Linked DNA regions of Leptothrix cholodnii SP-6. The protein of the gene in region 1 interacts with the protein of each later gene in a pairwise test. Links are inferred from orthologs where the notes say so. Each region holds a gene or a part of one and is shown in the gene's direction. Other genes may lie near its edges. The genes, in order: LCHO_RS02600 and LCHO_RS19830.

Region 1 (3,307 bases):
GCGCGGCTGGCGCCGGGCGGGCGGCTGGCGGTGATCGCCTTCCATTCGCTCGAGGACCGCATCGTCAAGACCTTCATCGCCCGCCATGCGCGCGAGGTCTACGACCGCCGCATGCCTTACGCCACGCCGGCGCCGCTGCTGATGCGGGCGGTGGCCCGCATCAAGCCCGGCGAGGCCGAGGTGGCGGCCAATCCGCGCGCCCGTTCGGCGATCCTGCGGGTGGCCGAGCGCACCGACGTGCCGCTGCCGGTGGTGGTGGGGCGCTACGCATGATGCGGCTCAACGTCCTGCTGCTGGTCGCGCTGCTGGTGAGCGCGGTCTACCTGGTGCAGACCGCCTACCACTCGCGCCAGCTGTTCGTCGCCCTCGAGCGCGAACGCAACATGGCGCGCCAGCTCGAGATCGAGGCCGAGCGACTGACGGTCGAGCGTCGCGCGCAGGCCACCAGCCTGCGGGTCGAGCGGGTCGCGCGCGAGCAGCTGCAGATGCGCGTGGCGACACCGGCCGTCACCCAGTACGTCACCGATCCGCTGATCGCCGGCGCACCCGCCGCGGCGCTGTCCGGAGGCACGCCGTGATGAAGTGGCTGTCGCGCCTGTGGCCCGGCCGTGCGCCGGCCAACACCGCCCGGCGCTCGCCGCGGCAGCAGACGGCCGTGCGCCGCAACACGTCGCTCGGCTCCGGCCACCTGCAGTACGCCAGCAGCCCGCTGCTGGCGGCCAAGACGCCGCTGTGGCGCGCGCGCCTGGTCGTGCTCGGCGTCGGCGTGGGTTTTCTGGTGCTGCTGGGGCGTGCGGTCTACATCCAGGTGATCGGCACCGAGTTCTATCAGAAGCAGGGCGAGAGCCGCTACGCGCGCACCTTCGAGCTGCCGGCCAGCCGCGGCCGCATCACCGATCGCCACGGCCAGATCCTGGCCGCCAGCGTGCCGGCGCCGTCGATCTGGGCGATCCCGAAGGATTTCAGGCCCGATGCGAAGCAGCAGCAGGCGCTGCTGCGCCTGCTGGGCATGACCTCGCGCGAGCTGGCCACGCGCCTGGCCGACAACCCGAATTTCGTCTGGCTGCGCCGCCAGGTCGACGAGTCCGTCGCGGCGCAGGTCAAGGCGCTGGGCATCAAGGGCCTGCACCAGCAGCGCGAGTTCCGCCGCCAGTATCCGGAAGGCGAGTCGGCGGCACATGTGGTCGGTTTCACCAACCTCGAAGAGCGCGGCCAGGAAGGCATCGAGCTGGCGTTCCAGAAAGAGCTCGAAGGCCGCGCCGGCAGCCGCAGCGTGGTGCGCGACCGGCTCGGCCGCATCGTCGAGGACATCGGCGAGAGCCGCGAGCCGGTCGACGGCAGCGATCTGGCGCTGGCGCTCGACTCCAAGGTGCAGTTCTTCGCCTACCAGCGGGTGCGCGATGCCGTGCTCGAGCACAACGCCAAGGCCGGCAGCGTGGTCGTGCTCGACGTGCTGACCGGCGAGGTGCTGGCGCTGGCCAACTACCCGAGCTACGTGCCCGGCGAGCGCCAGGGGCTCAGCGGCGCGCAGCTGCGCAACCGCGCCGTCACCGACACCTTCGAGCCCGGCTCGACGATGAAACCGTTCATCGCCGCGCTCGCCTTGCAGACCGGCCGGGTCACGCCCGACACCGTGATCCAGACGGCGCCCGGACGCATCCACTTCGGCAGCGCGACCATCTCCGACTCGCATCCGCACGGCCTGCTGTCGGTCGAGCAGGTGATCCAGAAGTCGAGCAACGTCGGCACCGTCAAGATGGCGATGCAGATGGAGCCGCGCGAGATGTGGGAGATGTTCAGCTCGGTGGGCATCGGCCAGAAACCGCAGCTGGCGTTCCCGGGCCTGGCCTCGGGCCGCCTGCGGCCGTACAAGAGCTGGCGGCCGGTCGAGCAGGCGACCATGAGCTACGGCTACGGCCTGTCGGTGTCGCTGCTGCAGCTGGCGCGCGCCTACACGGTGTTCGCCCGCGACGGTCAGCTGATGCCGGTGACGATGCTCAAGAACGAGGTGCCGGCTGCTGGCGTCCAGGTCTTCAGCCCCGAGGTGGCACGTTCGGTGCGCCACATGCTCAACATGGCCGCCGCCCCCGGCGGCACCGCCCCGAAGGCGCAGGCGATCGGCTATTCGGTCGGCGGCAAGACCGGCACCGCCCACAAGCAGGAGGGTGGCAGCTACGTCAGCAACAAGTACCGCGCCTGGTTCGTCGGCATCGCGCCGGTGAGCAACCCGCGCATCGTGGTGGCGGTGATGGTCGACGAGCCCGGCAACGGCCGCTATTTCGGTGGCGACGTGGCCGCGCCGGTGTTCAGCCAGGTGGTGCAGCAGTCGCTGCGCATGCTCGGCGTGCCGCCCGACCTGGAGGTGCAGCCGCAGATCGTCGCGCGCGCCCAGGCGGTCAAGGCCGAAGAGGAGTCGTTCTGATGGCGCTGCATCAGCTGCCCGACGTCGATGCCGCGCTGGCGTGGCTGCGGGCGCGGCTCGGCGACGCCGCCGAGCTGCGCACCGACAGCCGCAGCGTGCGCGCCGGCGAGGCCTTCATCGCCTGGCCGGGTCATGCCGCCGATGGCCGCGCCTACGTCGGCGCGGCGCTGGCGGCCGGCGCCGCGGCCTGCCTGATCGAGGCCGACGGCGCCGCGGCCTTCGGTTTCGATGACGAGCGCATCGCCGCGCTGCCGGGTCTGAAGGCCGCCACCGGCGAGCTGGCGCACCGCTGGTACGGCGAGCCCGGCCGGCGCCTGGCGCTGATCGCCACCAGTGGCACCAACGGCAAGACCTCGACCGCCTGGTGGACCGCGCAGGCGCTGAGCCTGGCCGGCCAGCGCTGCGGCGTGATCGGCACGCTGGGCGTGGGCGAGCCGCCCAGCCGCGTCCATCCCGACGCTCAGGTGCACGCCACCGGCCTGACCACGCCCGATCCGCTGACGCTGCACCGCAGCCTGCGCGATTTCGCCGACGCCGGTTTCGCCGCCTGCGCGATCGAGGCCTCGTCGATCGGCATCGTCGAACACCGGCTCGACGCGGCGCCGATCCGGGTCGCGCTCTACACCAACTTCACGCCCGACCACCTCGACTACCACGGCGACATGGTGGCCTACTGGCTGGCCAAGCGCGCGCTGTTCGACTGGCCGGGCCTGCAGGCTGCCGCCATTAACGTCGACGACGCGCAGGGCGCCGTGCTGGCCGACGAACTGGCCGCGCGTGGCGATCTCGACCTCTGGACCTACGCGCTGCATCGCGATGCGCGCCTGCGTGCGACCGGCCTGCATTACGTCGACGGCGGCCTGGCCTTCACGCTGCACGAGGGCG
Region 2 (3,070 bases), 3.9 Mb from region 1 along the record:
GCGCCGACAGCGTGCCCGCCCAAGGCTGAGCACGGGGCGTGACGTGAACGCGAAATCCGTCCTGCAACGCCTGCGGCAACTGTCGACCCTGCAGGTGGCGCTGCTGGTCAGCCTGGCCGTGCACGCGGCCTTGCTGACGGTGCGCTTCGTCGACCCCGAAGGTTTGCGGCGCATCCTCGAAGACACGCCGCTGGAGGTGGTGCTGGTCAATTCCAGCAGCGCCACCGCGCCGCCCAACGCGCAGGTCATCGCCCAGCGCAACCTGGCCGGCGGCGGCGATGCGGCACAGGGCCGGGCGACCTCGCCGCTGCCGCCGATGCCGACCACCCAGGCCGGCGATTCGTTCGAGGACACCCGCCAGCAGATCGCGCAGCTGCAGGCGCAGCAGATGCTGCTGCTGGCGCAGGTCAAGCGCGAGCTGGCCAGCCTGTCCACGCCCGAGCAGCGCCAGAGCGGCAACCCGACGCTGCGTCCGGCCGAGGAGCAGCGCCGCCGCCAGCTGCTGGCCCTGCTGGCGCAGATCGAGAAACGCATCCAGCAGGAAAACGCCCGGCCGCGCCGGCGCTTCGTCAGCCCGGCCGCGCGCGAGGGCGTGCACGCGCTCTATTACGACAGCCTGCGCCAGCGCGTCGAGGACGTCGGCACCCGCAACTTCCCGGAGGTCAACGGCCGCAAGCTCTACGGCGAACTGACGATGCTGGTGGCAGTGGGCGGCAGCGGCGAGGTGGTCGAGGCCGACATCGTGCAGTCGTCAGGCAACAAGGTGCTCGACAAGCGCGCCCTGACGATCGTGCGCGGCGCCGCGCCCTACGGCAACTTCACGCCGGCGATGCTGGCGCAGTTCGACCAGCTGGTGTTCGTCTCGCGCTTCCGCTTCACGCGCGACGAGGGCCTGAAGGCGGCCGTCGAGGACGCCACCGGCGCGCGACCCTGAACCTTCTGAAAAGTCCTCCGACGCGATGAAAGTGCTGAAGTCGCACGCGGTGCGCCTGCTCGTGCTGCTGGTGCTCAGCGGCCTGGCGCTGCAGCTGTTCTTCCTGGCGCGCATCACGGCGATGCGCTGGATCGACCCCGAGTCGACCGCCTTCCAGCGCAGCGAGATCTGGCGCCTGGTGAGCGAGCAGCATCAGCTGAGCTGGAGCCAGCGCTGGGTGCCGTACGAGCAGATCGCCGACTCGCTCAAGCGCGCCGTGATCGCCAGCGAGGACGCCGGTTTCGTCGATCACAGCGGCGTCGAATGGGACGCGATCGAGAAGGCCTGGACACGCAACCAGCAGGCCGAGGCGCGCGCCGAGAAGCTCAACGAGGCGCGCCTGCGCCGCGAGGAACAGGCGGCGGCGCGCCGCAAGTCCGAGGCGGCCGCCAGCGCGCGCTCGCCCCGGCTCGTGCAGCCCAAGGTGGTCGGCGGCTCGACCATCAGCCAGCAACTGGCCAAGAACCTGTTCCTGTCGGGCGAGCGCACCACGCTGCGCAAGGGCCAGGAGCTGCTGATCACGCTGATGCTGGAGACGGCGCTGCCGAAGGCGCGCATCCTCGAGATCTACCTGAACAACGTCGAATGGGGCGAGGGGCTGTTCGGCGCGCAGGCGGCGGCGCGGCACTACTTCCACATCGACGCCGCCCGGCTCGGCGCCTACCAGGCCGCGCGCCTGGCGGTGATGCTGCCGGCGCCCAAGCGCTTCGAGAAGCGACCCGATTCGGCCTACGTGCTGGGTCGATCGTCGACCGTCGCGGCGCGCATGGGGGCGGTCGAGCTGCCCTGACCGGCCGTCTGCGCGCCGGCGACGGGCTGCCTAGAATCCTGCTCATGACATCCGAGCTGACCCTGGAAATCGCTGCCGTGGCCGCCGGCCTGGTGGTCGACGAGGGTCTCGAATACGGCCCGGCCAAGCGCCGCGCCGCGCAGCAGGTCGGGCGGCGCACCACCCGCGCCGCCGATCTGCCCGACAACGAGACGCTCGAGGACGCCGTGCGCGAGCACATCGCGCTGTTCTGCGCCGACACCCAGCCCGCCGAACTCGCCGCGCTGCGCCAGGTGGCGGCGCTGTGGATGGCGCGCCTGGCGGCGTTTCGTCCGCACCTGTGCGGCGCGGTCTGGCGCGGCACCGCCACCCGGCTGTCGGTGGTGCACCTCGAACTGTTCTGCAACGACAGCAAGGAGGCCGAGATCGCCTTGCTCGATCGGCAGGTCGATTTCGACATCGGCAGCGTGACGGGGCCGCGTGGCCGCCCGATCGACGTGCTGGTGATCGACCACCCGTGCCGCGAGCTGGGCGAGTCGGTCAACGTGCAGCTGACGGTGCTCGACCACGACGACCTGCGCGGCGCCCTCAAACCCGATGCCCGCGGCCGCAGCCAGCGTGGCGATCTGGCCGCGCTGCAGCGGCTGATGCAACACTCCGCCCAGACGCGGACACCCGAAAGCGCTCCATGAACCGTCGCAAGCTCACCCTCGGCGTCGTCGCCGGCACCGCCCTGGCCGCGGGGATCGGCTGGTCGCTGCGCCGCGGTGCCGGCACGCCGCCGGCCACCCCCGACACCGCCAACCCGAGCGCAGCCCGGGCCCCGGCCGGCGCCGATGCGGCATCGGCCGGCGCCGCACCCGATCTGTGGAGCCTGCGCTTCGATCGCCCCGAGGGCGGCGAGGTGGTGATGGCGAGCCTGCGCGGCAAGCCCCTGCTGATCAACTTCTGGGCCACCTGGTGCCCGCCCTGCGTGCGCGAGATGCCGCTGCTCGACAGCCATGCACGCGAGTTCGGCCCACGCGGCCTTCAGGTGCTGGGCCTGGCGGTGGACGGGCCGTCGCCGGTGCGCGAGTTCCTGCTCAAGACGCCGGTCAGCTTTCCGATCGGCTTGACCGGTTTTGCCGGCACCGAGCTGGCGCGCTCGCTCGGCAACACGACCGGCGGTCTGCCGTTCACGGTGCTGTTCGACAGCGCCGGCACCGCCGTGCAACAGAAGCTGGGCGAGACCCATCTGGCCGAGCTGCAGGGCTGGGCCAAGTCGGTCGGGCTCTGATCGGCGGCCCCCGCTTCGCGCGGTGGGCTGCAAACCACGAGCCTGTCAAGGG

What was found.
Region 2: the proteins of LCHO_RS02600 (region 1) and LCHO_RS19830 interact in binary tests that used the Escherichia coli proteins (3 or more experiments, as listed by UniProt). The link is inferred for Leptothrix cholodnii SP-6 from one-to-one orthologs.

What each region holds. Positions count from the first base shown.
Region 1 is NC_010524.1:558,353-561,659, forward strand. Bases 1-2,999 are described here. They hold LCHO_RS02600 (peptidoglycan D,D-transpeptidase FtsI family protein), read left to right. Parts: upstream 1-577; coding sequence 578-2,422; downstream 2,423-2,999. Other genes in these bases: rsmH (16S rRNA (cytosine(1402)-N(4))-methyltransferase RsmH), read left to right, coding at 1-273; ftsL (cell division protein FtsL), read left to right, coding at 270-578; LCHO_RS02605 (UDP-N-acetylmuramoyl-L-alanyl-D-glutamate--2,6-diaminopimelate ligase), read left to right, coding at 2,422-2,999. Also shown: more of LCHO_RS02605, read left to right, coding at 3,000-3,307. UniProt on the Escherichia coli protein: Essential cell division protein that catalyzes cross-linking of the peptidoglycan cell wall at the division septum. Required for localization of FtsN.
Region 2 is NC_010524.1:4,468,524-4,471,593, forward strand. The notes cover bases 100-2,861. They hold LCHO_RS19830 (transglycosylase domain-containing protein), read left to right. Parts: upstream 100-959; coding sequence 960-1,763; downstream 1,764-2,861. Other genes in these bases: LCHO_RS19825 (energy transducer TonB), read left to right, coding at 100-934; LCHO_RS19835 (hypothetical protein), read left to right, coding at 1,808-2,434; LCHO_RS19840 (TlpA family protein disulfide reductase), read left to right, coding at 2,431-2,861. In the rest of the region: LCHO_RS19820 (ribonuclease catalytic domain-containing protein), read left to right, coding at 1-29; more of LCHO_RS19825, read left to right, coding at 44-99; more of LCHO_RS19840, read left to right, coding at 2,862-3,018. UniProt on the Escherichia coli protein: Peptidoglycan polymerase that catalyzes glycan chain elongation from lipid-linked precursors. May play a role in peptidoglycan assembly during cell division in collaboration with other cell division proteins.